4 regions of the Gardnerella sp. 2492 genome follow, and region 1 is predicted to be linked to each of the others. Evidence: riboswitches for the same ligand, from Rfam matches in the RefSeq annotation. Region 1 holds a riboswitch; each other region holds the start of a gene.
What was found. A riboswitch is a leader RNA that binds a small molecule or an ion and turns the genes downstream of it on or off. The one in region 1 is predicted to bind thiamine pyrophosphate.
Positions count from the first base shown of each region.

Region 2: linked by a shared signal. The riboswitch ahead of thiC (phosphomethylpyrimidine synthase ThiC) and the one ahead of ACPFYS_RS00620 (hydantoinase/carbamoylase family amidase) in region 1 are both predicted to bind thiamine pyrophosphate.
Region 3: linked by a shared signal. The riboswitch ahead of ACPFYS_RS01075 (ABC transporter permease) and the one ahead of ACPFYS_RS00620 (hydantoinase/carbamoylase family amidase) in region 1 are both predicted to bind thiamine pyrophosphate.
Region 4: linked by a shared signal. The riboswitch ahead of thiM (hydroxyethylthiazole kinase) and the one ahead of ACPFYS_RS00620 (hydantoinase/carbamoylase family amidase) in region 1 are both predicted to bind thiamine pyrophosphate.

Region 1 covers NZ_CP186952.1:171,136-178,809, reverse strand. The annotation lists gene ACPFYS_RS00655 (hypothetical protein) at 1-231, opposite strand, end outside; gene ACPFYS_RS00650 (KAP family P-loop NTPase fold protein) at 803-3,085, shown strand; gene ACPFYS_RS00645 (hypothetical protein) at 3,335-3,487, opposite strand; tRNA gene ACPFYS_RS00640 (tRNA-Gly) at 3,618-3,690, shown strand; tRNA gene ACPFYS_RS00635 (tRNA-Cys) at 3,719-3,789, shown strand; tRNA gene ACPFYS_RS00630 (tRNA-Val) at 3,820-3,891, shown strand; tRNA gene ACPFYS_RS00625 (tRNA-Val) at 3,932-4,004, shown strand; TPP riboswitch at 4,237-4,326, shown strand; gene ACPFYS_RS00620 (hydantoinase/carbamoylase family amidase) at 4,499-5,740, shown strand; gene allW (allantoin permease) at 6,062-7,546, shown strand; gene allB (allantoinase AllB) at 7,548-7,674, shown strand, end outside.
Region 2 covers NZ_CP186952.1:313,817-321,490, reverse strand. The annotation lists gene thiC (phosphomethylpyrimidine synthase ThiC) at 1-1,882, opposite strand, end outside; TPP riboswitch at 1,881-1,986, opposite strand; gene ACPFYS_RS01225 (NAD+ synthase) at 2,402-4,096, shown strand; gene pflB (formate C-acetyltransferase) at 4,216-6,591, shown strand; gene pflA (pyruvate formate-lyase-activating protein) at 6,681-7,562, shown strand.
Region 3 covers NZ_CP186952.1:281,484-289,157, forward strand. The annotation lists gene eno (phosphopyruvate hydratase) at 52-1,347, opposite strand; TPP riboswitch at 1,515-1,666, shown strand; gene ACPFYS_RS01075 (ABC transporter permease) at 1,656-2,462, shown strand; gene ACPFYS_RS01080 (ABC transporter substrate-binding protein) at 2,467-3,462, shown strand; gene ACPFYS_RS01085 (ABC transporter ATP-binding protein) at 3,498-4,256, shown strand; gene ACPFYS_RS01090 (tripartite tricarboxylate transporter TctB family protein) at 4,349-4,804, opposite strand; gene hemW (radical SAM family heme chaperone HemW) at 4,866-6,176, opposite strand; gene lepA (translation elongation factor 4) at 6,185-7,674, opposite strand, start outside.
Region 4 covers NZ_CP186952.1:1,328,153-1,335,826, forward strand. The annotation lists gene thiM (hydroxyethylthiazole kinase) at 993-2,603, opposite strand; TPP riboswitch at 2,591-2,683, opposite strand; gene ACPFYS_RS05215 (DEAD/DEAH box helicase) at 2,800-4,575, shown strand; gene ACPFYS_RS05220 (DUF3052 domain-containing protein) at 4,756-5,178, opposite strand; gene nrdD (anaerobic ribonucleoside-triphosphate reductase) at 5,447-7,674, shown strand, end outside.

The DNA of each region.
Region 1 (7,674 bases):
GTTTGGTTTATTTTGCTGAATCGAGCCTATGACACCAGCTGCTAAAAAGATTATTAATATAGTTAGGAGTATATGTTTAAGTTTTTTAGATTTTGTATTTTTTGGATTTTTTGCATTATTTGGCTTGTGAGACATGTTGGTCTGGTTCTTATCATATGATGCAGTGCTGTTATTTATAATTTGAGTTTTTTGTACGTCACTATTTTTGTCAGAAACATCATTGTTATTCATAGAATATCTTTCTCTGCTGTAAATACTTGATATATCTTATTACCGTCTTTATGAGTACTGTTACAGTTTAACCGCATTTTGCTTATTTTGTGAATAGAATTTATGTTAAATATTTTCTATTCTTCAAATTAGAAAAATTGTAAGCTTATGAAGATTAAATGCGTATCAAAACTATTTCCTTAACGCAACAATTTTGATACATCTTCACACTAACTTTGTAAATTAGATTTGGTATACAAACAAAGTCAAAGTTGTGTAATAATGCAATATTTACTAATATCCTTTATAGGAGTCTTCCTGCGTTGAAAGTCGGCTTCATGCCGTTGGTTGATTTACTCACCTTAGGCGTTGTGTGGGCTCCTTTATTTGTTGACTTTCAACCAGCAATACTCTGTATGCCAGTTTGTATTTTATGCAATAGTATTTTCAAATTTTTGTGTTTATAACCTTATAACTCAATTTTTTAGAATACCTAATATTGTAAGGATTATCTAAAGAATAATTTGCATAAATTATTAGAATATAAATTATTATACGAAATACTGCAATTGCAAAAGTAGGGAGAAAGTATATGAGCTACGTTGCTGATAAACCTATTGAAAAAGCTGCTGAAGATTTGTTGGGAAGATCTGATTTTGCGAAACAATTTGGAAAATCGATTTGTGAATATGATAGCAAAGATGGTCTTGTAATCGGTTTGTATGGAAAGTGGGGTAGCGGCAAGACATCTATTATTAACATGGCAATATCTGAGATTCCAGTAGATGAAAACGAAGCCCAAAAAGTAGAAAAAGAAAAATGGTATTCAAGAGTATACAAAAGAATCAAAAAAATTTTTACTTCACAAAAAACTGAAGAAGAAGATCAATGTTATTATCCAATAATTATTAAATTCTCACCATGGAATTATTCCGACAAGAACAATTTAATCAGTTTGTTCTTTCATGAATTGAAGAATAAATTAGGCGTTACTAAAGGAGAAGAGAATAAAGGAAAAATCGGGAAGGCTATAAGTCAATATTCCGATATTATTGACGTTTTATCATTTATTCCAGTAGCTGGGCCTGCAATTGCTCTTATATTGAAAACTATTTCCAAATCAAAAGGAGCTAAATTGATGCAAGCTCCTAGTTTGTATGATGCTAAAGAAAAATTGTGCGAGGCGCTAAAAGATTTTAACCACAAAATAATTATTTTTATTGATGATATAGATAGATTGACTACTCCTCAGATTAAAGATATTTTCCAATTGGTTAAGCAAGTAGGCGATTTTCCAAACATAATTTATGTTCTTACAATGGATAGGGAAATTGTTTGCAATGCTTTGTCTGAATATCACAATATTGATGGAGATGAGTATTTAAAGAAAATTGTTCAAGTTTCTTTTGAAGTTCCTGAAATTGATAAATCGTTGTTACTTGAAATACTAAAAGGCAGGCTCAGCAAAATTATACACAAAAATAATTGCGAAGAAAAATTTGAAAATAACGAATATTTTGAAACAGTACTTGAAAATTGTGTGAATCCATATATCAAAAATATAAGAGATGTAAATAGATTGATTAACGCGTTCCAATTCAAATATGCCGCTTTATGGAAAGAAACATCATTTGTTGATTTATTAGCTATTACTACAATAGAAATCTTCGAGCCGAAGCTATACGAATGGATTATTGATAATGCAATCTATGTATGTGGACCACAATCATATGACGATTTAAGAAAATATGAAAAAAGAACTTATGAATACTATAAAAATGAATTCAAACAGCTTGGATTAAATTCAGAATCATCTATGCAAATGATTATATTGATGTTCCCTCCATTTGCTAGGTCGATTCATTACATTGGCGAATATTCTCATTCAGATGATTTGCAACTTTTAAGAGATAATCGCATCGCATCTGTTGAAAAATTTAGTTTATATTTTATGTTCGATATAGGTAGAATTAAGGTTTCAAGAGAGAAAATTTATGATTGCTTGTATAAATATGATAAAGATCTTTTAATTAGTACTGTTAAAAATATTAATTCACAAGGCAACCTTGACTATTTGTTAAGAAGCATGGAGTCATTGTTTGATAAAGAACATTATGAGCGTTTTAAGTTCGTTGTATTTACGCTTATAAATTTGTATGGAGAATTTGTAAATAAAGCAACAGAAATAAATAATATAAATAATATTTCTGATTCAGTATCTGAATTTGTACTCTATTTTATTCAAACATTAGACTCTGAATATGAACGTTATGAAATAATTTATTCTATTCTTAAAAATTCCAATAAATCTAATCTTGGACTTATTGCAGATATTCTTAATCAAGAAGAAATGGCATTTGGGAGATTTAATAATAAACCCGAGCGTAAAGATTTGCAATTAGTTAACTTAAAGCATTTAGAATCTCTCGAAAAAATTTATATAGACAAAATTGAACTCATTTCAAAATCTGAAAATATGCTAAATATAGGAAGATTTAGTAGAGCATTTTATTTGTGGGAATATCTTGATAAAGAAGGAGCTGAAAACTACATTAAAACACTATTTAACGATAATCTTAATAAAATTAAATTTATATTCATTCATTCATATCGAGCCAGAGGTTTGAATGGCTATAGTTGGAATATTGATTTAGAAAGTTACTCAAATTACATTTCTAGAAAAGATTTTTACAATGGAATTAAAGATTTCGCTAAAAATCATTTGTGTGAATTTAATAAAGAAGAACAAATAAAATTAGCGTCATTTGTATTGAATTATGAAAATAATAGTGATGACTTTAACCATGCGTCTGAGCGAGAAGCATTGCAACTCATAGAAAAGTGGAAATCTGAAAGCAACATATCAAAGCAATAAATCATATTGGGCACTAGCACACTGCAGTTAGTGCCCAATATTTTTGCCGCTTACCCTATTGGGTAGCCTAAAGTATAGGAGTCTTCCTGCGTCGAAAGTCGGCTTCATGTCGTCGGTTGATTTACTCACCTTAAGCGTTGTGTGGGCTCCTTTATTTGTCGACTTTCAATCCAGTCACAATGACACTATTAACGCTCAATCACTGCTATTCATTACTTGCACCGTTTGGTTTTTGTGTGAGAAGGAAGGCTAAGTACTAGAAACTGTCGAAAACACCAAACCATTTGGTGAAATAAACAAAATACCGGACGGAATTGTCGAAAACACCAAGCCATTTGGTGAAATAAACAAAACACAAACCAAAACTGTCGAAAACACCAAATCAGCCGATAAAATCGACATTTTCTATTGCTGCAAAAATTATTTAATGCATTCAGCGACACGCCAAATAGGCGAGGGCTTGCATTTGAGAATATTTAGGGTATAGTAGTTACTCGTGCTTCGGCGCTGACATTGTTAGCAAGAATGCATCGCGGACATAGCTTAGTTGGTAAAGCGCAACCTTGCCAAGGTTGAGACCGCGGGTTCGAGTCCCGTTGTCCGCTCTAGGTCCGATGAGTTATTCGACCTTACGGTGGGTTAGCCAAGCGGTTAGGCAGCGGCCTGCAAAGCCGTATAGATGAGTTCGACTCTCGTACCCACCTCGATTAAGCGGGTTAGCTTAATACACAACCGGGCGGTTGGCGCAGTGGTAGCGCACTTCCCTGACACGGAAGGGGTCACAAGTTCGAACCTTGTATCGCCCACTCGAAAGGATTGCCTTTCACGCATAATTAAAAAAATTTTGGGTGATTGGCGCAGCGGCTAGCGCACTTCCTTCACACGGAAGGGGTCATAGGTTCGATTCCTATATCACCCACAATATGTTCGCAGTGTAGAAGCACTGCGTTTTTTGTTATCTGGCTATTATTTATTCCATGTTGTCTACTGTTAGTCTTTAACTTGCAAATTGAAAATTTTAAAGCATTTCAATCATATAATAGCAAAATAAGTAATATCTCATATAAATTAGTTATTTCTTCACAAAAACACACATAATAATGTTCATTTTGCGTTCATTTAATATCGTGCTATACTCAGCATCGTACAAGTGAAAATTGCAGGGGTACTGGAAACAGTTGAGAAACACCCTTTGAACCTGTTTTGTTAAGACATGCGTAGGGAGCAATTACAGTAAGTGATTTCTTTCTATCACGATTTTCGTGATATCTTGCGTTGCCACAAAGTAGTAGCAATTACACGAGTATCAACTAAACAATTAAAGAAAAACTAATTAAAGAAAAACTAAAAACATCCTCTCTACATAACCTTTAGGGAGGGAAACTTGTACAACACAAGGAGAAAGACTGCAAAATGATTGATAGCAGCATAAATGCTGAAACTATAGAATCAGCCATAAGCTGGCTTGCAGGATTCACAGAAAAACCAGGCGAACAAGGAGTTACACGTCCTCTTTACACAAAATCCTGGAAACAGGCTCTTTTTGCTCTTCGCCAACGCTTCGAAAAACTCGGCATGACTGTTGAATTCGATTCGATTGGAAATCTAATCGCAACTGTCGAAGGAAGTGAAAAACCAGAAAGCGTAATAGCTTGCGGTTCTCACATTGACACTGTTTCAAGAGGAGGTCGTTTCGACGGCCAACTTGGAATAGTTGCAGCTTATTTGGCAGTTAAAAATTTGCTTACTAGATACGGAAAACCGAAAAAGAGTTTACGCATTATCTGCTTAGCAGAAGAGGAAGGCTCACGTTTCCCATACGTATTCTGGGGTTCAAAGAATTTCTTCGGACTAGCTAAAAAAGAGGATGTAGAAAATATTTGCGACAGCAACGGTGTTCCTTTCGAAACAGCAATGCGTGAAGCTGGGTTCAATTATCAAACAACTCAACCTAAGTTTGCAAATCTTGAAGCTTGGATTGAGTTACACATTGAGCAGGGACCAACGCTTTACAGTAATCATGAAGATTTAGGCATTATTACTAGCATCGCCGGTCAACATCGTTGGGATATCCATCTTAAAGGCGTACAAAATCACGCTGGCACAACCATGATGTCTTACAGGCACGATGCTGTAGATTGCATGTCTCATATAATCACAAAGAATCTTGATAAAGCCAAGCAAGCAGGAGACCCACTGGTACTTACTTTCGGTAGAATCAGCGTAGTTCCAAATCAAGTAAATATTGTTCCTGGAGAAGTTACTTTTTCAATGAACTGCCGTCACACAGACAAAGCTTTTCTTGATAAATTCTTGCAGGAACTCGACGAAGATATTCACAAAACTGCCGACGCTTACGGGATTACAGCGAAGATTGACAAATGGATGTCTGATGATCCTACACCTCTTAGCGATGACATTATAAATCTCTTGAAAGATCAGGCTGATCAGCAAGGTTACGCCTACAGAGTTATGCATTCAGGCGCTGGACAAGATACTCAGATTTTTGCTCCGTTTGTAAAGTCTGGAATGATTTTTGTTCCTTCAAAAGATGGTATTAGCCACGCTCCTGAAGAATACACAGATCCTCAAGATGCGGTTCATGGAGTAAAGCTTTTGCGAGACGCTTTGCATAGTTTAGCTTATGAAAACTAAATAAAAGAACTAACTAAGAACTAACTAAGAACTAACTAAAAACTAAAAATAGAAATTTAGGAAGGACACCAAAAGGCATATATTATGCAAACTTCACTGCTTAATTAATCGCAGCGAAGAAAAGTGAATATCGAATGAGAGTACAACACTTATTCACGAATAAGAGGCTGATACGAAGGGGCGCACCACCACGGGTACGACATCCTTTCGTATCTTTTTTTATTTTTGGACAAAATTGTTATCTTTCTTTCGAAAAACCACGAAACGAAACAAAACCACAAAATCTAATTACAAAACAGCAGAACACATAAGGAGGTGTTGATGAAGAACAGCATACTGTTAAAAGACGAATCAGTGAGTATAGAGCAGCTAAAGCGTTATCGCGAGCGCGGCTACACTAACGAAGATTTACTGCCGAAGCCGCAAGAAAAACGCACAATGAGCGCTCTTAATTTTTGCACTTTGTGGATGCAGTCTGTACACAATATTCCTAATTATGCTGCAGTTGGTGCGTTCCTTTTAATGGGATACTCTCCAATTTACGTAATGATTGGTATCATGCTTGGCGCAATTCTTACAGCAATCGTTATGGTTGCTAACGGTGTTGTAGGTTCCAAATATGGCATACCGTTTTCTATGCATTTGCGTGCAACATACGGAAAAGCAGGCGCTCAACTACCAGGATTCCTTAGGGGAGTAGTCGCCGCAATCTGCTGGTATGGTATTCAAACATATATTGGTGCTAAAGCTTTAGAGATTCTAGTTGGCAAAATTTGCCCTGAATTTCTTACGTTTGGAAATAAAATACCATTTGTAGGTGCGCACATACCTATTATTATTTCCTTCACAATATTCTGGTTGCTTAATTTGGCAATTGGTTTAGGTGGAGGAAAAACTCTTAATAAGCTAACTGTAGTATTAAGCCCGCTTATTTACGTTGTTTTTGGTTGCATGAGCGTATGGGCTATTAGTTGTGCTGGCGGATTATCTGCAATCATGCAATATCATGCTGCTGTTCAAGCTCCAACTAATTACGGTCTTGGCCTTTTCATGATGATGGTTGTAAATTCTGTGCTAGGCGTGTGGGCTGCTCCTGCCGTTTCTATTGCTGATTTTACGCAGAATGCAAAATCAACAATGGCTCAGCTAAAAGGTCAAATTGCTAGCTTCTTGCTTAGTTACGCACTTTTTGCTTTTACAAGCGTAGTTATTTTAGTGGGCGGATCGCTTTTTTACCATGAAACCATTACAGACGTGCTTGTTATCATAAACAAGTGGGATAATCTTCCCGCAATTGCAATAGCTACTGGGTTGCTTCTACTCACTACAGTTTGTACAAATGCTACTGGAAATATTGTTCCTGCAGCATACCAACTAACTGCTTTAGCTCCGCGATTTGTAAATTATAAGCGTGGCGTAATTATTGCAGCTCTTGTAAGCACTGTGTTAATGCCGTGGAAGTTTATGGCTAATATTACTGGCTTCTTGAATCTTATTGGCATGCTTTTAGGTCCTATTGCAGGTGTTCTACTTGCTGACTATTACGTGGTAAAACGTAGAAATATTGATATTGATCAAATTTACTACAGTACAAACAGCTCGTCGAAATCTGCTTATTCTGGAACTAACTGGATATCTTATACTGCTACGATACTTGGGCTTTTATTTGCTCTTTCCGGGCAGATAATTCCGCCACTTTCACCGCTTACTCAAATCTCATGGATTGTGGGATGCGCTGTAGGCTTCGTGTGTCAAATATTACTATCAAAAGTTTTTCAGCCAACAATGGCTAAAGAAAGGAAATAATATGAACTACGATGTAGTAATTACAAATGGTTTGGTTGTATTCGATAATGAAGCAACTAAAGCTGATATAGCAATTAAAGATGGCAAGTTTGCTGCTTTCGGAAGCAACTTTGCAGCAGAGAAAACTA
Region 2 (7,674 bases), 140 kb from region 1:
CAACATCGTACTTCGCGAAAATCTCACACAATTCTTCAAAATGAGTGTAAAGGAAGCTTTCCTGATGATGCTGCAAGCACCACTCGGCCATAATGGAGCCGCCGCGGGAAACAATGCCGGTTACGCGGTTTGCAGTAAGTGGCACGTAGCGAAGGAGCACGCCTGCGTGAATTGTCATGTAGTCAACGCCCTGCTCGCACTGCTCAATAACAGTGTCGCGGAAAAGCTCCCAGCTTAGCTTAGAAGCATCATCCTCAACCTTTTCCAAAGCCTGATACATTGGCACAGTACCAATCGGAACAGGGGAGTTGCGCAAAATCCATTCGCGAGTCGTGTGAATATCGTTACCTGTGGAAAGATCCATAACGGTATCCGCGCCCCACTTAGTAGCCCACGTAAGTTTTTCTACTTCTTCGTCAATAGAAGACGTAACAGCAGAATTACCCATGTTTGCGTTGAGCTTAGTTAAGAAGCGAGAACCAATAATCATAGGTTCGGCTTCAGGATGGTTGATATTGCAAGGAATTACAGCACGTCCTGCTGCAAGTTCGGAGCGAACAAGTTCCACATCACAGTTTTCGCGAGTAGCAACATACTGCATTTCTGGAGTAGTAATTCCGTGACGTGCATACCACATTTGAGTAATAGGATGATCTACAGCCTTCATAGGCTTATGCATGCGTCCGCGCCATTCCTTTGAGGCTTTACCGCGCTTAATAGCACGCTTACCATCATCCTGGAGATTACGCCTACGACCCTCATACTCTTCTACGTCACCACGGTCTCGAATCCAATCGAGACGAAGAGGAGCTAAACCTTCCTTAGGATCGCACTTAGGACCTTCAGTATTGTAATCGTGGAAAGGAGGGTTAGGACCTACTCCAGGCGTGTCTGAAAGCTTAATTTCAGTGTAAGGAACTTCCAAATCGTAAGAACCATACTCGTATTCAAAATGAACTGGCGTAGTCTTACGGATATGAGCTTTGTCCCTCTGAGTGCATCCGCGTGCGGCAATATCAACACGCTGTTGCTTTTGAAGTTTTGCAGCTTCCTTCGCTTCCTTAGCGTTAATAAAAGCTGGTTTCTTTTCTTCAGTTTTTTCCTCAGATTTTTCGGAAACTTTTACTCGCTTAGCGTAACCGTGTTTTGCATCACCGCGTACCTTATTCCAATGCTCAACAAATTCGTGCATTGTAGATTCTGGCGTTTCTGAATCGTACAAAACTTGCGAAATAAAGAAGCCAGCAGCTTTAGTGCTAGCAATCATATCTACATCGTCAAGCTGAGTTTTTCCGCCAACAAGAACAGGGAAATCACTTGCTTTGCAAATCGTATTAATTTTTTCTTCATCAAGCGTTGTGTGATTAGCTTCTAAATCGTAAGCTGCAGTAGTGTTTTCGCAGCCTTCTTCAGGATTGTGCATTGCAGTTACGCAAATGTAATCAATGCAGCCATCTGGAAGCTCATTTATAACTTTTACTAAGCTTTCAGTTTCAACAGACAAACCAATTACGGCATCTTCGCCAAGCAGTGCGCGTGCTTCTCTAGGTTCCATATCGCTTTGAGCTAAGTGCACGCCGTCAACTTTAATGCTTTGATTACGAGCTTGCCAAGCAACATCAACACGCTCGTCAATAACAAACGTTACCGAATCGCACTTGTTGTTATCTTCGATTATTTGCGCGATATCACGAGCTATTGTTGTTATTTCTTTAGCATTTTCATTGTTGCAATGAAGACGTATAAAAGTTGCGCCAGCGCGTAATGCATCATCAACAACATCAGTAAGCGGTCGATTAGAGCAAACTTGCGGATCTGCTATAAAACAAGCGCTGAGATTAAATTGATCACGCATTGATGCGTATGGATAATTCGAGGTCATGCTATTTTTCATTGCTCCCTACGTTGTATTAACTAACAGGTTCGAAGGGTCAGGCTTGTTGGCCTATCTCAGCTTTCTTGCGGAAAGCACCCCTGCAAAAATGTCGAATTATTAGCCAGTTTACATGATTACGTGGCCTTTGTTTGACGGGTATGTTGCGAAAGTGTTGATTTTTATACAAAAACCCGCTCAGCTCCTTATGCTGGGCGGGTATAACGAACGGCACGCACACTTTAAAAGTGGTATGGCTTCATCTACCTAACTTCTTTCTCGCTCTCGCAATTATTCCCCTTCGCGAGTAACACGGTACAAATATATTGCAGAGATTCTTATTTTTCTACGGTTACATTATTTATATTACTTATAACGCGTTGAAAAAAGCTGCAAAAACAGGGTTAAAGGTTATAATGTTATAAAGAATTATTACAAATTTATGACGAATCTGCGTGTCGAGTACAAAAGATTCAACCAAAACACTTTTAAATATCTAGTTGCAGACCGTAGATTACACTGTTACGTATGACTTCATTGCGATTAGCTTTAGCGCAGATTGATACTTGCGTAGGAAATATAGAAAGTAACAGCAATAAAATAGTGCAATACTCGCGCAGGGCAGCGCAAGATGGCGCAAAAATAGTAGTTTTTCCAGAAATGACACTTACTGGATATCCTATTGAAGATTTAGCGTTACGAGCAACATTTAGAACAGCCGCTTCGAAAGCAGCAGAAGAATTAGCAGAAAATCTTAAAAAAGAAAACTTAGGTAACTTATACGTAGTAGTCGGAACTGTAGGAGTAGACGAAAATTCCGGAAAACCAAGAAACAGGCTTCTTGTACTTCACGACGGAGAAATAAAACTCAACTACGATAAGCATTTCTTACCAAATTACGGCGTATTTGACGAATTTCGTATTTTCTCTTCCGGCAACGAGTGCACGGTTATGAACGTTGACGGAAATCGCATAGGTTTTGCTATTTGTGAAGACATTTGGCAAGACGGAGGACCGGTTGAAAAACTAGCCAATATTGGCATCGATCTTCTTGTTACAATGAACGGATCTCCATATGAAGAGGGAAAAACTCACGTACGCTATCAGATTGCTGCAAAAAGAGCAAAACAAGTAAAAGCGCCAGTAGTATACGTAAATCAGGTTGGAGGACAGGATGATCTCGTATTCGACGGAGCAAGTTTTGTCGTAGACTCAGATGGTAGTTTACTTGAACGTTCGCCACTTTTTGATGAAGATTTATCATACTTTGATTTCGATAGAAATTTGTCTAAACAAAAAGAATCAACAATCGCAAAAAGCTTAAATTCTGATGAAGAAGTTTATTGTGCATGTGTTTTAGGCCTTAAAGATTACATGCGTAAGAACGGTTTTAAAGGAGTTTGTTTAGGACTTTCTGGAGGAATTGACTCGGCATTAGTAGCAACCATGGCAGCAGATGCTTGCGGCGGAGAAAACGTTTGGGGTATTTCAATGCCAAGTATGTATTCTTCCGATGGTTCTAAAGATGATGCTAAAGATTTAGCTACAAGACTTGGAGCACACTACGAAGTGCAGCCAATAGAGCCATTGTTTAAATCTTTCCAAACGCAACTTGAAGTGCAAGGAGTTGCTGCCGAAAACCTGCAGGCTAGAATTCGTGGCGTAATAGTAATGGCGTACTCTAATTCAAAAGGTCTTCTTGCGCTCGCAACCGGAAATAAATCTGAGCTTGCTTGTGGATATTCTACTATTTACGGCGATGCTGTTGGAGGATATGCTCCTATTAAAGATTTGTTTAAAACACGAGTTTGGGCTCTTGCTCGTTGGAGGAATAAAGCTGCGCAAAACGGAGTTGGTTTGGGAATGCTTCCAATAGTTGCAAGTACAGGTAACGTAAGTAAAGTTCCTGAAGATGGTGTGATTATTCCTGTTAATTCCATAATTAAGCCACCTAGCGCTGAGCTACGACCTGGGCAGAAAGATTCAGATTCACTTCCGGAATATGAGCTGCTTGATAGCGTTCTTGCGGCGCATATTGAGCATGCGCATGGACGTAGAGATCTTCTTGCAGACGGTTTTGACGCGAATACTGTAGATATTGTTATGAGATTGGTCGACCGAGCAGAGTGGAAGAGACGGCAATATCCGTTAGGGCCTAAAGTAAGTGGATTGGCTTTCGGAAGAGATAGAAGAATGCCAGTTACTACTGCTTTTAGAGAGTGAAAATGTGATGTAAGTCACTGCAAAATCTTTCGTTTATCGCGTGTAGCACTTTTTCATGCTCTAACATTTAAGTAAGACAGCGTGAAGGTGCGCTGCGGATACGAAAGGAGTCACATAATATGACCGCAACAGATGCATCCGTTCTCACCGATGAGGATCTTCGTACAAAAGCGTGGAATGGTTTTACGGGCGAAAATTGGAAGAAAGATATTGACGTTCGCGATTTCATTTTGAAGAACTATACGCCGTATGAAGGTGATGAGAGCTTCCTTGCAAATGCTACAGAAAAAACAAAGCATATGTGGAAGTACCTCGATGATAATTATTTGGCTGTTGAGCGTGAGCGTCGCGTATACGATGTTGAAACCCATATTCCAGCAGGCATTGATGCAATGCCAGCAGGCTACATTGAAAGCCCTGAAGTAGATAATGTTATCGTAGGTTTGCAAACTGATGAGCCTTGCAAGCGCGCTATGATGCCAAACGGTGGTTGGCGTATGGTTGAGCAGGCTATTAAAGAAGCTGGCAAGGAAGTAGACCCTCAAATTAAGAAAATCTTTACTGTCTACCGCAAGACTCACAACGATGGCGTGTTTGGTGTTTATACCAAGAATATTAAGATTGCTCGCCACAACAAGATTTTAACCGGTTTGCCAGATGCTTACGGCCGTGGTCGTATTATTGGCGATTATCGTCGAGTGGCTCTTTACGGCGTGAATATGCTTATTGAGTTCAAGAAGCGTGACAAGGATTCGATTCCATACCGCAACGACTTTACTGAGACTGAGATTGAGCATTGGATTCGCTTCCGCGAAGAGCATGATGAGCAGATTAAGGCTTTGAAGCAGCTTATTAACTTGGGCAACGAGTACGGTTTGGATTTGAGCCGCCCAGCTCAGACTGCTAAGGAAGCTGTTCAGTGGACTTATATGGGTTATCTTGCGTCTGTTAAAAGCCAGGATGGCGCTGCAATGAGCTTCGGTCGTGTTTCTGCATTCTTCGATTGCTACTTTGAGCGCGATTTGAAGGCTGGTTTAATTAACGAAACCGACGCTCAGGAGATCATTGACGCTCTTGTTATGAAGCTTCGTATTGTGCGCTTCTTGCGTACTAAGGATTATGACGCAATCTTCTCAGGTGATCCTTACTGGGCAACCTGGTCCGATGCAGGCTTCAGCGAGGATGGTCGTACTTTCGTAACCAAGACTTCGTTCCGTTTGCTCAACACTTTAACTCTTGAGCATTTGGGACCTGGTCCTGAGCCAAATATCACTATTTTCTGGGATCCAAAGCTTCCAGAAGCCTACAAGCGTTTCTGCGCACGAATCTCTATCGACACTTCTGCAATTCAGTACGAGTCTGATAAAGATATTCGTGAGCATTGGGGTGATGACGCTGCTATTGCTTGCTGCGTTTCACCAATGCGCGTCGGTAAGCAAATGCAGTTCTTTGCTGCTCGTGTGAACTCTGCTAAGGCTTTGCTTTACGCTATTAACGGCGGTCGTGATGAGATGACCGGCATGCAGGTTATCGATAAGGGTGTTGTTGAGCCAATTCGTCCAGAAGCTGACGGCACTCTCGACTATGAGAAAGTTAAGGCCAACTACGAGAAGGCTTTGGAATGGCTTTCGGAGACTTATATTGAGGCTTTGAATATCATTCACTACATGCACGATAAGTACGCTTACGAGTCCATTGAGATGGCTTTGCATGATAGGGAAGTCTATCGTACGCTTGGTTGCGGTATGTCCGGTTTGTCTATTGCTGCAGATTCTTTGGCTGCTTTGAAGTATGCGAAGGTTTACCCAATTTACAACAAGGATGCTAAGACTACTGAAGGCCACGAGTACGAGTACATCGAGGGCGGTGACGACGATTTAATCGTTGGTTACAAGACTGTTGGTGAGTTCCCTGTTTACGGTAATGATGACGATCGCGCAGACGACTTGGCTAAGTGGGTTGTAAGCACTGTTATGGGTCAGGTAAAGCGTTTGCCTGTTTATCGTAATGCTGTTCCAACTCAGTCTATTTTGACTATTACTTCTAACGTTGAGTATGGCAAGAATACTGGTTCCTTCCCATCCGGACATAAGAAGGGCACTCCGTACGCTCCGGGCGCAAACCCAGAGAACGGTATGGATTCGCACGGTATGCTTCCATCTATGTTCTCCGTTGGCAAGATTGATTACGATGATGCTCTCGATGGCATTTCGCTTACGAACACGATTACTCCTGACGGTTTGGGTCGTGACGAAGATGAGCGCATTAACAATCTTGTTGGTATTTTGGATGCCGGCAACGGTCACGGCTTGTACCACGCAAACATCAACGTTTTGCGTAAGGAACAGCTTGAGGATGCTGTTGAGCACCCAGAAAAGTATCCGCATTTGACGGTTCGAGTTTCTGGCTACGCAGTGAACTTCGTAAAGCTCACTAAGGAGCAGCAGCTTGACGTTATTTCTCGTACTTTCCACCAGGGTTCAGTTACTGACTGATTTGGTTAATTGTTGAACACTGCCGGGAGTGAGGTTGTTTCGCTCCCGGCTTTTGTTCATTGTTCATACATAGTTTGGAGGGCAGTTAGATGGCTGAAAATGCAGCATTCCGTACTACAACTCAACATATGTTGAAGGAGTCAAAAGAGTATGCTCGCCAAACTTTAATGGGTGGTCTTTCCGGCTTTGAATCTCCAATTGGGTTAGATCGTAAAGATCGCCTTGTTGCTCTTAAAACAGGCGATATTGGGTTCGTACACTCTTGGGATATTAACACTTCTGTTGATGGTCCTGGCACTCGTATGACTGTTTTTATGAGCGGTTGTCCGCTTCGCTGCCAGTACTGCCAAAATCCTGATACTTGGAAAATGCGCGACGGAAAGCCAGTCTACTTAGATGCGATGATTAAAAAAGTAGATCGTTATCAAAGTCTTTTTAAAGCAACGGGCGGCGGAATTACTTTTTCTGGCGGAGAATCAATGATGCAGCCGGCTTTTGTATCTAGAGTTTTTCGTGCTGCAAAAGAAATGGGCGTGCATACTTGCTTAGATACTTCGGGCTTTTTGAATCGCAATTACACTGACGAAATGATTGAAGACATTGATCTTTGCCTTCTTGACGTTAAATCAGGCACTGAAGAAACGTATAAAAAAGTTACCGGCGGCTTGCTTCAGCCAACTATTGACTTTGGTCAACGCTTAGCAAAAGCTGGTAAGAAGATTTGGGTGCGTTTTGTGCTCGTTCCAGGTTTGACATCCAGCGAAGAAAATGTTGAAAAAGTTGCCGAAATTTGCGATTCGTTTGGTGATGCTGTTGAGCATATTGACGTGCTTGGATTCCATCAACTAGGCCGCCCAAAGTGGCATGAGCTTCGAATTCCATACCCACTTGAGAATCAAAAAGGACCTTCTAGAGCACTTAAAGAGCGAGTTGTAAACCAGTTCAAAGACCACGGTTTTGTAGTGTATTAGACTGCGTTTAAATTGCGTCAAAAATGTAACTATAATTTAGGTAATTTTTGCGTATTGTATTGTTTTTTTTTTAAAAGGATTTTGTATAATTACACAAATACCCTTTTTAGAG
Region 3 (7,674 bases), 110 kb from region 1:
TCAGCCACGAACGCGACTGACCGTTAAATAGAACTAGCTAAAAGTATAAAGTTACTTCATATACTTCTTGCAAGCCTTGAATGCGCTGTAACCAGCATACTGAGCGGTAGAACCAAGCTCTTCCTCAATCTCAAGCAAGCGGTTGTACTTAGCAATACGCTCGCCACGAGCAGGAGCACCAGTCTTAATCTGGCCGGTGTTCTTAGCAACAGCAAGATCAGAAATGGTGGTATCTGGGGTTTCACCAGAACGGTGAGAAACCATGGAAGTGAAGCCATTCTTGGTTGCAAGCTCAATAGCGTCGAGGGTTTCAGTAACGGAACCAATCTGGTTCAACTTCACGAGCAAGGAGTTAGCTGCTCCAAGCTCAATACCCTTAGCCAAACGCTTTGGATTGGTGACGAGCAAGTCATCACCAACGAACTGCAAACGATCACCAAGACGCTTGGTAATCTCTGCCCAATCATCCCAGCCTTCTTCCTGGAATGGGTCTTCGATGGAAACGATTGGATACTCGTTGATGAGCTTCTCGTAGTAATCAAGCATGTAAGCAGATTCGCGCTCTTCGCCATCGAAACGATACTTACCAGTTTCCTTGTTGTAGAACTCAGAAGAAGCAACGTCAAGAGAAATACCAATCTGCTTGCCTGGCTCGTAGCCTGCAGCTTCGATTGCATCCATGATGTACTTCAAAGAATCCTCGTTGGACTTCATCTTTGGTGCGAAGCCACCTTCATCACCAAGACCAGTAGCCAAGCCTTCCTTCTTCAAAACATTCTTCAAGGTGTGATAAACCTCAACGCCAGCGCGAAGAGCATCACTGTAAGTTGCGAAACCGTAAGGAGAAATCATGTACTCCTGAATATCGGTTGCGAAGTCAGCGTGAGCACCACCGTTCATGATGTTCATGTTTGGTACTGGAAGAATATGACCGTTAGTACCGCCAATGTAACGGTACAAAGGAAGCTGAGCAGACTCAGCAGCCGCGTAGAGAGCAGCAAGGGAAACACCGAGAATAGCATTTGCGCCAAGCTTACCCTTATTTGGTGTGCCATCAAGCTCAATCATGGTCTCATCAAGAGCGCGCTGATCGGTGGCATCCATGCCAATAACCTTAGGAGCAATAACTTCATTTACTGCTTTTACAGCTTCCAAGGTGCCCTTGCCTTGATAGCGGGACTTGTCACCATCACGACGCTCCCAAGCCTCAGCCTCACCAGTCGAAGCACCAGAAGGCACTAAACCAATGCCCTGAGCGCCATCTTCAGTCTCCAAATAAACCTGAACAGTAGGATTTCCACGGGAATCCAAAATTTCGCGTGCATATACGCTTTCAATAGCTGCCACAACTACTCCTTATTGCTTATTGGTTGTGATAACAGTATTAAGATTAATGCGTTTTATGGACGTTCCACACACTGAGCTTTTTAATACATTAACTTTGAATATGAAATATAAAAATTAACAAAATTTACCAAATATAGTATTTTGTCCACGCCCAAAGGCAATAATAACAGCATGGCACGGGGTGCGCTTAACACTGTGATGAATAAATAAAGTTTCAATTAAAACTACACAATTTTCTCACCGCTGTTACGCGCTGAGAATATACCCGTCGAACCTGATATAGCTAATACTATCGAAGGGAATGTCTCATGCATAAGCATTGTATTTTTAAGCACTTAGCTAGCGTAAAAGCGTGGCTTTCAACAGTTGCAATTATCTTTGCTTGGTATGTTATAACCCTTACTCCTAAAGATGATCGCGCATTGCCATCACCAATGGAAGTTATACAAGCATTCCAAGATTTATACAACGAAGGCATACTATTGCCATCGTTAGCAATAAGCATTGCTAGAGTCGCAGAAGGCTTGTTACTTGGTATTGTTATTGCCGTTCCAGCTGGAATACTTTCTGGCGGAACAAAATTAGGCAACACTATTCTTAATAAACCAAGTCATATGATACGTTCAGTACCATTTCCAGCATTAGCACCTCTCCTAATAATCTTTTTAGGAGTAGATGAGCTTATGAAAATAGTACTTATAGCAATAGGCGTATTTGGCCCTATGTACGTAAATATAAGAGATGGGGTTAGAAATATTGATCCTCGTCTTCTTGAATTAGCTGAAGCCTATCACGTAAAACGTTTAAAAGTTTTTACAACTATTCTTTTACGAGGTACTCTTCCTAATTTTATGACTGGCTTACGTTTTGGCATATCGGTTGCGTGGGTTGCTTTAGCTACTTGCGAAACTGTAAATTCCTCAATAGGAATTGGATATATTCTTTCGAGAGCTCAAGAATTCTTCAGACCAGATCAAATGATGGCTTGCATAATTCTGTACGCTTTTGCTGGCTTAGCTTCCGAAATAACAGCAAATATTTTCGAATATATTCTTATACCAAATCGCAGGAATAGTCGCAAAATCTCAAGCAGAACATTAAACACGAAGGAGTAATGAGATGAATAAGCTCACTAAGACTTTTACTATAAGAAGAGTAGCTGCAGCACTGTGTGCACTAGCAACTACAGTAGCACTAGCATCTTGCGGATCTTCGCAAAAATCTTCATCTTCTGCAAAAGGTGGAGCTGGAACTATGCGAGTAGCGTATCTTTCTACAGCAAACTATTTAACAACTCTTAAGGATGAGAAATTCTTAAACGAAATATTCGGCAAAGATAAGGTAGTGTATACAGGCCCTTACACTCCTGTTGACGGTTTAACTGCTGTTATGGGAGGAAGTGCAGACGCAACAACAACCGGAACTGGTCGTTTTATTGATCTTATTGCAGAAGGTCAGCCTTGGGTTGCTTTTGCACTCGAATATTATAATGGAGATTCTCAAGGAATTGTTGCTTCTCCAAAGAGCGGAGTAAAAACTCTGAAAGACTTGTACGGTAAGAAAGTTGCTATTATTCACAACGGAGATACCGGCGATTACATGCTTCATCGTGCTTTCGATAAGAGTGGACTTGACGTTTCTAAAGTTCAAAAAGTTGAAATGAATCCTCGAAACTTCCAAGCTGCTTTTACTTCCGGCCAAATCGACGCTATTTCTTCATTCGACCAAAATCTCGCTGCTGCAATGACAACACCAGGTTCAAAGTTGCTTGTTAATGCTAAAAAATATGGCAATATGAACGTAACTATACATATCGTTTCTCGTAAGTTCGCAAAACAGCATCCAGATCTAGTTAAGAAGATGTACAAAGCTTTAGTAAAAGAAGCAGAAAAATCTCATAAAGAAAAGAATGTTATAGGCAACGCTTATAAGAAACTTGGTGCATCAGAAGCAATTATTAAACAAATCGAAAAGTTTGATAACCCAACTATTAAACCAATTGACGCAAAAGGCTTAGAAATGATGCAAACTCAGGCTAAAGAGTACGTTAAGTACGGTCTGATTAAAGCTGCTCCTAAGAATCTTGCTGATTCGGTTATGGATTGCAGCAAATAAATTAAAAGTTTAAGTAAGAAGTAAGCGAGATAGAAGTGTTAGAGCGTAAATCATTAGAAAAACAGCAAGAACCATCTAAATTTAATTCTTTAGATGATGATTGTCTTGTGGATCTCAAAAATATTAGCGTAGTTTTTGACAACACTAATCAGATTTTGCATAACATTAATTTCACAATAAACAAGGGTGAATTTGTGAGCCTTATTGGTCGTTCTGGCTGCGGCAAAACAACTTTACTCAAAATTATATCTGGCTTACTTACGCCTACTAGCGGTAGCATAAAAGCCACAGCACAGCAGGCAATCGGTTTTCAAGATGCTAGACTCATTCCCTGGATGAGAGTTGGAAACAACGTAATTTGGGGAATGAGCGGCAAAAAACGAGAACTTAAGGATCTCGCTTCTCACGCACTATCAATAGTCCAGCTTGACGGCTATGAGCGCAAATGGCCGTCGCAACTTTCTGGCGGACAAGCTCAACGAGTTTCATTAGCTCGCGCTCTTGTACATAATCCCAAACTACTTCTTTTAGACGAACCTTTCGGCGCACTCGATGCTTTAACAAGATTAGATATGCAAAATATGCTCGCAGATCTTCGCAGCAAACACAATTGGACAGTCGTAATGGTTACGCACGATATTGCTGAAGCAGTACGACTTTCAGATCGCATACTTATGGTTAAAAATGGTGCTATAGAAAAACAGTGGGATATCGACAGAAATAATCTGGATGAACAGAATCGTCCAATAAAACATAGTGAAATAGAGGACGAACTGCGAGTAGCGTTACAATAACAGCAATTACAGAACGCGCGTCATTATATACTGTTTTATACGCTACTACTTTATACGCTTTTATACGCTACTGTTTTATAGATAGCGAAGCACTAAATCGCAGTTCCATGTTCGTCGAGACGCGGATTCCTTTTAGAATTGCTAAAGCTAAAGAACAATCCAAATACGCCCAAAGCAAACAGAACAGAAACAGTAATAACAAGCGCAATCGGCTGGCTAGGCAACCACATAATCACTAAGAATGCAAGCGCAGAAAGTAAAAGCACAGCCCAAGAGCACACGCCAATAACTTTGCGCACTTTATTCATGGTTTCATCGCCAGATTCAGTACGACGCGTATTCGTAGCAACTCTTTCTTCTTCTTCAGTTACGCTAGATGAAGGTTTCCACTCACCATTTTTTCTTTCAACAAGCTTGCGCGAACGCTCTTGTAAAGCGTATTCATCAATCATTCCGCCGCGAGCGCGACCTTTTGTATCATCGTATTGTGAAGGAATTCCCCTACGATTTTGCCTGGCTTTTGCTCTACGCTCTTTACGATTTGCCATGATCATTCCTTTCCACATTGAATTTCAAATATTACGCTTTTACGACACAATAAGCACTATTTTAGCGCACAGTCAGACCGTCTTCACACGCGTCTACGATTTTTTCTATTAATAAATCGTTGAGCAACCTACCCTTGCGCGTTGCGATAATGCGATTTTCGTGCAACATTGCCAAATCTTCCTTACATACTTCACGTAACACTTTTTGCAAATGCAAATCATCGAACAACTTATTAGTTCCGCGCATCTTTCCGCACAATTGCGAAATATTAAGGCCTTCTTTAATACGAAGCCCGAGCATTACTTCTTCTATGAGAGCATCTTTTGCGTTTATGCACTCGTAGTTTTGCCAAGGAACATTCCCAGAATTAATCGCATGAGCCCAATGTTTTGGATGCAAAATATCCCATGATCGAAGATTATAAAACTCGTTTGGATTAGCTAAAGAAGCGTCCATCTCCATACTTTGTTTACTAATGTGATTTACAGCATTGTAGTGAGAATGCGCTCCAGGACCAATTCCGGCCCAATCAATATTTTGCCAGTATCCAAGATTATGACGAGACTCAAAACCCTGGCGCGCCCAATTAGAAATTTCGTACCATTCTAAGCCAGCGGAATTAAAAAGTTCGTCTGCTATCTCGTATTTTTGAGCTTCATCATCATCGTCTGGAGATTTAATAATTCCTTTAGCGATTTGACGACCCATTTTTGTACGCGGCTCTACCGTTAGCGCGTACGCGGAAATATGGTTAACGCCCAGACTTAAAGCCATTTCTACTGACTTTCGCCAATCGTCTAAACTCTCCCCTGGAGCGCCATAAATCAAGTCAACACTTGAATGCAATCCGCAAGCATTCGCAGCATTTACTCCGCGAGTTACGTTTTCTGGAGTATGAGTACGGTCAAGAGTTTTAAGAACATGCGTAACAGCAGATTGCATTCCAAAAGATATTCTTGTAAATCCGCCTTCTGCAAGCGTCTCAATATACTTTTCGTCTGCAGTGTCTGGATTTGCTTCAGTAGTTATTTCCGCCCCAGTTTTAAATCCCCACAAGTTACGTATTTCTTGCAAAATTCGCACTAGATCTTTCGCTTTAAGAACTGTTGGAGTTCCGCCGCCGAAGAAAACAGATTGCGCTTTAGGCTCGAAAATCCCGTGATATTCCTGCCATTTTTTTACAAGTTGCATTTCACGAATCGCAACATCAGCATAGCCTTCACGACTAGCGCCTTCTCCTAAATCGAGCGCAGTATACGTATTAAAATCGCAATATCCGCAACGTCGCAAGCAAAATGGCACGTGAACGTACACTTCAAAAGGAATGATTGAACGCGAATCTTCACTGGTCTTGTTCGATTCAAAATTCAATATAAGCCTCAGCCTTCAGACTTTTGCGCTGCACGAATCTTATCTTTAGTGTCTCTGTCGTTTGCGCTCTCATCTGTAGCCAAAGCCGCAACGAATGCCTCTTGAGGTACTTCAACATGGCCTAGCATCTTCATGCGCTTCTTACCAGCCTTCTGTTTTTCAAGAAGCTTGCGTTTACGCGTAATATCGCCGCCGTAGCATTTAGCGAGCACGTCTTTTCGAAGAGCACTAATAGTTTCGCGAGCAATAATTCTAGAGCCGATTGCAGCCTGAATTGGAATTTCAAACTGTTGACGAGGAATAAGTCCACGAAGCTTCTTAGTCATCATAACGCCGTAAGAATAAGCCTTATCGCGATGCACGATTGCACTAAAAGCGTCAACCTTTTCTCCCTGAATAAGAATATCAACTTTCACTAAATCTGCAGACTGCTCACCATCCTCGTGGTAGTCGAGAGAAGCGTAACCTTTTGTGCGACTTTTAAGCTGATCGAAGAAGTCAAAAACAATTTCTGCAAGAGGAATTCTGTAATGCATTTCCACGCGGTCGGCACTAATGTACTCCATTGTGCCCATTTCTCCGCGATGATCCTGGCACAAATCCATTACAGAACCAATAAACTCTTTTGGCGCAATAATATCGGCAGCAACCATTGGCTCAATAATGCGCTTAATCTTACCTTCTGGAAACTCGCTAGGATTTGTTACGTGATGCTCTTTACCATCTTCGCTAGTAACGTCGTAAGTTACGTTAGGAGCAGTGGAAATAAGATCCAAACCAAACTCGCGGCTTAAGCGCTCGGAAACAATCTCCATATGAAGAAGACCTAAGAATCCGCAACGGAAACCAAATCCCAACGCAACAGACGTTTCTGGTTCGTAAATAAGAGCCGCATCGTTAAGTTTTAGCTTGTCGAGAGCATCTCGAAGATCTGGGAATTGCGCGTTATCAATTGGGAAAAGACCTGCGTAAACCATAGGCTTCGGATCTCTATATCCTTCCAAAGGCTCAGATGCGGGGTTCGCAGCGCTAGTAATAGTGTCACCAACTTTAGATTGGCTCACGTCTTTTGCGCCTGTAATTACGTATCCTACTTCTCCAGCTCCAAGAGCCTTAGTCGGAGTCATATCTGGGCTAATAACACCGATTTCAATAGGATCGTGCGTCATACCAATGCCCATCATATGCAATTTTTCACGCGACTTAAGCTCACCGTCAACCATACGAATATATGTGACGATTCCGCGATACGAATCGTATACTGAATCAAAAATAAGAGCACGAGCAGGAGAATCAGGGTTTCCTGTTGGAGCTGGAACTTCCAATACGATTTGGTCAAGAAGATCTTTTACACCTTCGCCGGTTTTACCAGAAACACGCAACACGTCCTCCGGCTTGCAGCCAATTAAACCAGCTATTTCTTCAGCATGCTTATCTGGTTCAGCACTTGGCAAATCAATCTTGTTAAGAACAGGAATAATTGTTAAATCGTGGTCAA
Region 4 (7,674 bases), 400 kb from region 1:
GCGTGACTGTTAACGTTTTGAACGTGTGTGCTGGTTGCGCGCGTGGCTAGTGTTCTAATTTTCACTCAATAGTGTGTGGCGTGGAGTGTAGGGCTTCACGCCATAGCATTCTTTCTTGCTGGTTTTTGTTTACTATTGTTTTGCTAATTTTCTTTCTTCGCAGTAGTAAGTGATGCTAGTTGGTGGGTTTGCTTGTTGAGTGTGTGCTTTCGGCTTGTTTAACTACTAGGGGTTTTACAAGCCGAAAGCTTTTTTGTTTTTCTACTATCGTTTAAATGTTTCGCTTATCGTGTGGCTGGGTTTTTAGGGAATGCTTGTTTATGGAAAGTATCGTAAGTCAGTATTACAAGCGGTATTGTTTCAAATCTAGCTAACACAGTTCAAGAGCAACAGCAATTACTATTACGTCACAAACGGGCTTAATCGATTAATTACAAATTTGTCTAAAACACATAATCGTCCGATATTATCGACAAAACGCAATCCGAAATTGTCTAAAACACATAATTGTTTGGTGAAATAAACAAAAATCAGTGTGATTTTGTCGAAAACACATAATTGTTTGGTGAAATCGACAGAATATGAGGCAAAACTGTCGAGAACATCAAATCAACCGATGTTATATACATTTTCTATTAACTGCCAAAATTATTAATGCGCGCTCAAGCATGTCGTCGCGCCCGCCTTTGGAGCGTGTCGGTGCGTGTTTTGCTCCAATCGTGAGAGAACTGTCTCGCTTTTGGAGGGTTATTGTCTGTGTTTTGCTCCAATCGTGAGAGCACTGTCTCGCTTTTGGAGGGTTTATTTACGTCATCTGCTCCAATCCCGAGAGATGGTTCTCGTAATTGGAGCTGTCTACCTTACTTTTTGCTCCAATCGCGAGAGCGCCGTCTCGTATTTGGAGGGTTTATCTTCGTAATTTGCTCCAATCGCGAGAGCACTGTCTCGTGTTTGGAGCGTGTCGGCGTGGTTATTCGCTCTATAAATCAAAATCACCTTGTGATTACGCTTTTTAATTCCGCCGCAACTTCTCCCGGTTTCTCTGCGCACATAAGCGCTGACACCGTGCACACGCCGTCAAGTTTTAGTCCGCGTATAGGAAACACTGTATTCTCATGAATTCCGCCAATAGCAAGAGTTTTTACTCCAGCAGCGTGTGCAACTTTCGCAACTTCGTTTACGCCATCAACTCCAAGCGGAGGCACGTCGTGAGCCTTAGTGTGAGTAGTGAAAGCAGCGCCAATGCCAATCACATCTGGCAAAGGCATATCGCTTTCTTTGCACTCTCTGTACACTTTTTCCATCAAATCCGGGCGAGCACAAGAAAGCCCCATCATCCATTCTGCTGGAAGTGCTTTTCTTGCTTCAACAAACGGCGTATCTTTTTGACCTACGTGCAGATTGAATCCAAGTTTTGCTGCACACTCAACATGGTCATCTATAAAAATTGGTACGTCTCCATGCCCTGCGTTTATTAAAGTTTCGCGCATTTTAAGAGCTTTTTTAGATATGACATCATCGTCAGAATATTTGTCTCTTAATTGAACTACCGTTACGCCGCCTTCGATTGATTCTAACGCAACTTCTTCTTCGGTACGATTGCCCATTCTAGGGTCTGTTACTAAGTAAAGTGTCCAATCTACTGGTTCTACTGTGAAATCTATGCTTGCAAGATTTAATATTTCATCTGCGCTTAGTTTCGAAAGTGCGTCAATCCAAAGTGTGCGGAAAGTTCCAGGATTGATTTCCGCGTTTCCTTTCGCATTGATTCCAGCATTGATTCCAGCATTTTCGGAGCACGCGTAGCTTCCTGCTGCTGCAGCGTGCGCGTGAGCCGCTACTGTAGCAGCAAGTGGACAAGATGGGTTTGTACCAACGTATGCTGCTACAAGAGCCCCTAGAGCGCATCCTGTTCCTACTACTTTTTGCATTATTTCAGAGCCGCCTGAAACGCGCGCAAGGCATCCGTGAGCATATATTGCGTCTTGTTCTCCAGAAATTGCTACTACACTGCCGTGTTGTTTTGCTAATTTCCTGGCTGCTGGTAGTGCAGAATTTACGCTGTCTAGTGAGTCGACTCCGCGCATATCTCCCTTTTCGCCAGCTAAAGCTAAAATTTCCGCAGCGTTTGCGCGAATAACAGTAGGATTTTCTGTAATAATATTTTTTACGAAATTAATTCTTGAAGTAAGCGCTCCTAATCCAACTCCAACAGGATCTAAAACCCACGTCGTACCAGACTTTTTGCAGCCGCGTATTGCAGCGTTAATAGAAGTATCTGTGTAATTTTTTCTAAATGTTCCAACATTAACCAGTACTCCTGAAGCAATTTGCGCAAGTTGCTCTGTTTCTTCAGGATCGCACACCATAATAGGCGTTGCTCCGGCAGCGAGTAGAACATTAGAAGTAAGTTCTTGAACTATGTTATTCGTAACGCAGTGTGTAAGCGGTTTGGCAGAGCGCATGCGTTCTATGCAATTTTTCACGTCTTCTATGAACATGCGCTTGCGTGCTTTTGCAGAAAAATCTCTATCGAAATTTGTTATGGAATTGCCGCTAGATTGCGAATTTTTTGAAGTATTTCCTGTGTTCAACGTTTCCATGATTTTCCCTTCGCTAGTACTACCTAGATCAGGTTTAACGGGTATAATCTCAGCGACCTAGCGCACCCCGAACCGCGTTACGACTATACCGTTTGAGCGCGACTGCTTGTGCGGGGCGTGTGTTAGGCTCAGTTAGTTCGTGACTTTGTAGAAATTACGCGTAGTCAAATATAAAAGTAATTTACGAAAGGCTATTGTGCCGCATACTCATAATGCTGCGTCCGCCAAAAAGCGCGGAGCTAAGAATGTTAGGAATGCTAAGAATTCTAAGAATGCTAATAATAGCAAGAATTCTAAGAATATTAAAAATTCTAAGGATTCTAAGAATAGTAAGGATTCTAAGAATCTTAAGCACTTCGGTAAGTTTGGGAAGTTTAGTAAGGATTCTAAAGCAAGGAATGTTGAAAAAGCTGATGAATTCGGGAAGATAAGTAAAACTAAAAAATCCTATAAAAATAAAAATAAAGAATCTCGTTCTATTCGTGACTATCGTGAGTCTCGTGACTATCGTGAGTTTCGTGAGTTTCGTGACTCTAGAAGCTTTAACGAGTTAGAAAAAAAGCAGATTTCACAAAACGAGATTGTTATACCAGATTCTGCAATAGAATCGCGCGAAAACTACAGTGATGATGTTACATTTGCGCAACTCGGTGTTCCGGAGCCGTTAGTAGAAGTGTTACGCTCTGACGGTAAAACTACCGCATTCCCAATTCAGCAAGCGACTCTTCCAGACTCTTTGCGTGGAGCAAATATTTTAGGTCGTGGACGTACTGGAAGTGGTAAGACTCTCGCATTTGCTATTCCGCTCGTAGCTCGTTTAGCAGATAGTTTTGTTGATTTGATTCACTCTGGTAAAAACAGGCGCAATAGGGTAGATGATGCTGTTCCTGCTCCGCATGCCATGATTTTGGCTCCAACGCGAGAGCTTGTACATCAGATTGATGATGTTATTGCTCCTCTTGCTGCAGCTTACGGTATGCGTACTGTGACTGTATATGGTGGAGTGAGCTACAGGCGTCAAATTTCTCAGCTTAAGCAGGGTGCGCAAATTGTATTGGCTTGCCCTGGACGTTTGGAGGATTTGTTACGTCAGGGTGCGTTGACTCTTGAAAAAGTTGCAGTTAGTGTGCTCGATGAGGCAGATGAGATGGCTGATATGGGCTTTTTGCCTGCTGTTACGCGTCTTCTTGAGCAAGTTCAGCCTGATGGTCAGCGCATGCTGTTTTCTGCGACACTTGACAAGCAGGTTTCTACGCTTGTAAATCGTTTCCTTCCGAATGCTGTTGTTCATGCTGTTGATGATGCAGATTCGCAAGTTGATACAATGACTCATCATATTTTCGCAGTATCTTCTGGAGATAAGTATGAGGTGTTGCGAAAGCTTGCTTCTGGAAAGAAACGCGCAATATTCTTTACTCGCACAAAGTTCCAGGCAAAGAATATGGCTAAGAAATTAATTCAGCAGGGTATTCCTGCGGTTGATTTGCAGGGTAATTTGTCGCAGAATCAGCGCGATCGTCATTTGTCTGTTTTCGCGGAAGGCTTAGTACGAGTGCTTGTTGCTACAGATGTTGCCGCGCGTGGCATTGATATTAGTGATGTTGCGCTTGTAGTGCAGACTGAGCCGCCTGAAGATCCTAAGTCTTTCTTGCATCGTTCTGGGCGTACAGCTCGCGCTGGTGAGGAAGGCGATGTTGTGACTCTTGTGCTCCCGAATCAGAAGCGTGCTGCGCATATGATGCTTCGTCGTGCAGGAATTAATGCTAAAACTGAGGATGTGAATCCAGCTTCACCTGTTTTGGATGAGATTGTTGGGGAAGTAGCTGAATTGCAGGAAAACTGGAGTATGCCAGAGCCAGAGCAGCCAAAGCGCAGAGGTAGAGGAAGAAGCAGAGGACACGGTAGAGGAAGAGGACACAATGATGGTCGCGGCAGCATTCGCGGCAATGGTCACAGGCGTGATCGCAGCTAATCTACGTAAACGATGTAACTTGTCTTAGTGGCTTTGTTCTAGATTTGTTAGATTTGTATCATTCGTGATGCAAATCTAACGTTTTTTGCCTGTTTTCGGTTATATTTGCATCATTGATGAGACAAATATAACGCTTTTTGACCCAAATTCGTTATATTTGTCTCAATCGTGTTAAAAACGTTACTTGCCTTGGCCTTTGCCGAAAGCACGTAATTGGACTCCATTCCAATCAGCGCTTACGGTTAATGGGGTAGCGGCGTTCATTCCTGCTGTTTTCGCTGCAGACTGTACTGTGCTAGAACTTGGGGAGCCTTCTCTACCTGGCTTCGGTGTTAGCACCCACATAGGTGCGTCATCATCAAGCATATTCGTGGCATCCATAATGGTATCTGCGAGTTCGTCTTCGTCGTCACCGTCTCGCCACCAAATAATCACGCCATCAACAGCAGCATCGTAGTCTTCGTCCACCAGTTCTTCACCAGTGAGCTTTTCGATGCTTTCGCAAATTGTTTCGTCCACATCGTCGTCCCAGAGCCATTGTTGCACAATGTCTCCTGGTTGGAATCCGAATTCCTGTGCATGCTGAAAAGCTATCTGTTCCACGTGACTCAATATATCAAAGCGTCAAGAAGTGCGCATATATAACGGCGTGTATTGAGTGAATTTATTGTTTAGTAATTACGACACACCAGGACACGCCTCAAAAATCGCGAAAGTGAATTAAATCACTATATGTAGGTTGTTATATTCCTACTTTCCCCTAGATATTGTGCATGACTTGGGCTATAGTAGAGCGAGTCGTTGCGAATTATTCAAATAATTTGCAACGAGAGAACTTTAAGAAAAGGTAAGTATTAGAAAGGTCTGTCCGATGCAGGTTTTGGAAGAAACTGATGTTGATAACGCAGCAATTCGTAAGGATGATGGCGTAGAAGAAGCCCCAGTTTCGCGTGTGCTTGTAGAAAAGCGCGATGGCCGCGTCGTTGACTTCGATTCTATGAACATCATCATGGCCATCAAGGCTGCTTTTAAGGACTTGGGCAAGGAAGTCGGTCCGCAAGAAGAGCAGATGATTCGCGATATTTCAGATCATATTGAAGCTGAAATTCAAGATCGCTACAATGGCCCTGCAAAAATCGAAGATATTCAGACTTTGGTTGAGCACAGTCTTATTGAGAACCATCTTTACGAGGTTGCTCGCTGCTACACTAGCTATCGCTTGAACCGCGATATTGACCGCGCTAAGGCTACAGATATTAACGAAGCTGTTAATCGCCTTGTGAACAGAGACGAAACGCTTGTACGCGAGAATGCAAATAAGGATTCCAACGTTTACGCAACTCAGCGCGATCTTCTTGCAGGCGCTGTTTCTAAGGCTTCTGCGTTTTCTATGCTTCCTCACGCAGTTTCTAATGCACATATGAAGGGTGATATTCACTTCCACGACGCTGATTATTCGCCATTTACTTGCATGAGCAACTGCTCACTTCCTGATTTTGGCGATATGCTTGCTAAGGGATTTGCTCTTGGTAACGCAATGATGGACAGCCCAAAGTCTATTGGTACCGCTGCAACTCAGGTTACGCAGATTATTAAAGATATTGCTGGAGCGCAGTACGGCGGTCAAACAGTTAATCGTGCAGACGAAATGCTTGAACGTTATGCTACGTGCGATTACGACAAGAATCTTGCTATGGCAAAAGCCATGATCCCTGATTCCACTCCAATTCAAGTCGCAAAAGATATGATTGACGGCTTAAAGGCTCAGGAACCTAAGAATCTTCACTGCTTGGATAGAGATCCTCTTCCAGCTGACACTCCTTTTGATGAAAACTTGAGCGAGCTTGATCAGATTCGTGAAATTTACGCAAAAATTATGACGCGTAAGGCTATTTACGACGCTATGCAAACAATGGAATATCAAATCAATTCCAACCGCGTTTCCAACGGCCAGACTCCGTTCGTAACCGTCGGTTTTGGTCTTGGTACGTCTTGGTTTGCTCGCGAAATTCAGCGCGCTATTTTGCTGAATCGTATTCGCGGACTCGGCAAAGATCGTCATACTGCTATCTTCCCTAAACTTGTGTTTACTATTAAGCACGGTGTTAACGCAGATCCAGGAGATCCGAACTACGATTTGAAGCAGCTTGCGCTTGAGTGCTCTACTAAGCGCATGTATCCGGACGTTGTATTCTACGAGAATATTGTTAAGATTACCGGTTCATTCAAGGCTCCTATGGGTTGCCGTTCGTTCCTTCAGGGTTGGATTGATCCAAAAACTGGTAAGGACGTTGAAGATGGCCGTATGAATCTTGGCGTTGTAACTGTTAACATGCCACGTATTGCTCTTGAATCTCACGGAGATGTGACTCGCTTCTGGAAGCTTTTCGACGAGCGTATGGAAGTAGCTCACCAGGCTTTGCGATTCCGCATTATGCGTTGCAAGCAGGCAACTCCTGTGAACGCTCCAACACTGTTCCGCTACGGTGCTTTTGGTCGTTTGGAAGCTAACGAGAGCGTTGATCAGTTGTTCCGTAATGAGCGCGCAACTGTTTCTCTCGGCTACATTGGCTTGTATGAGACTACTGCAGTGTTCTTCGGCAAGGATTGGATGCAAGATCACAGCTGGAATGAGGAAGGCAAAGAGTTTGCGCTTTCTTTGGTTCGTCGCATGAATCAGCTTTGCCAGCAGTGGTCGAAGGCTGAAGGCTACCACTATTCCGTTTACTCGACTCCTGCTGAGTCTTTGACTGACCGCTTTAACCGCATGGATCGTCAGAAGTTCGGCCGCATTGAAGGTGTAACCGATCACGACTTCTACACTAATTCCTTCCATTATCCGGTTTGGTTGCAGCCAACTCCTATGGAGAAGCTTCGCTACGAGGTTGACTTCCCATATCTTGCTTCCGGCGGCTTTATTAACTACTGCGAGTTCCCATGCTTGCAGGCAAATCCTAAGGCTTTGGAAGCTGTTTGGGATTACGCTTATAAGATTGGCATTGGCTACTTGGGTACGAATACTCCAATTGATCATTGCTTCGTTTGCGGATTCCAGGGCGATTTTGAGCCAACTAAGGAAGGTTTCCGTTGCCCAGAGTG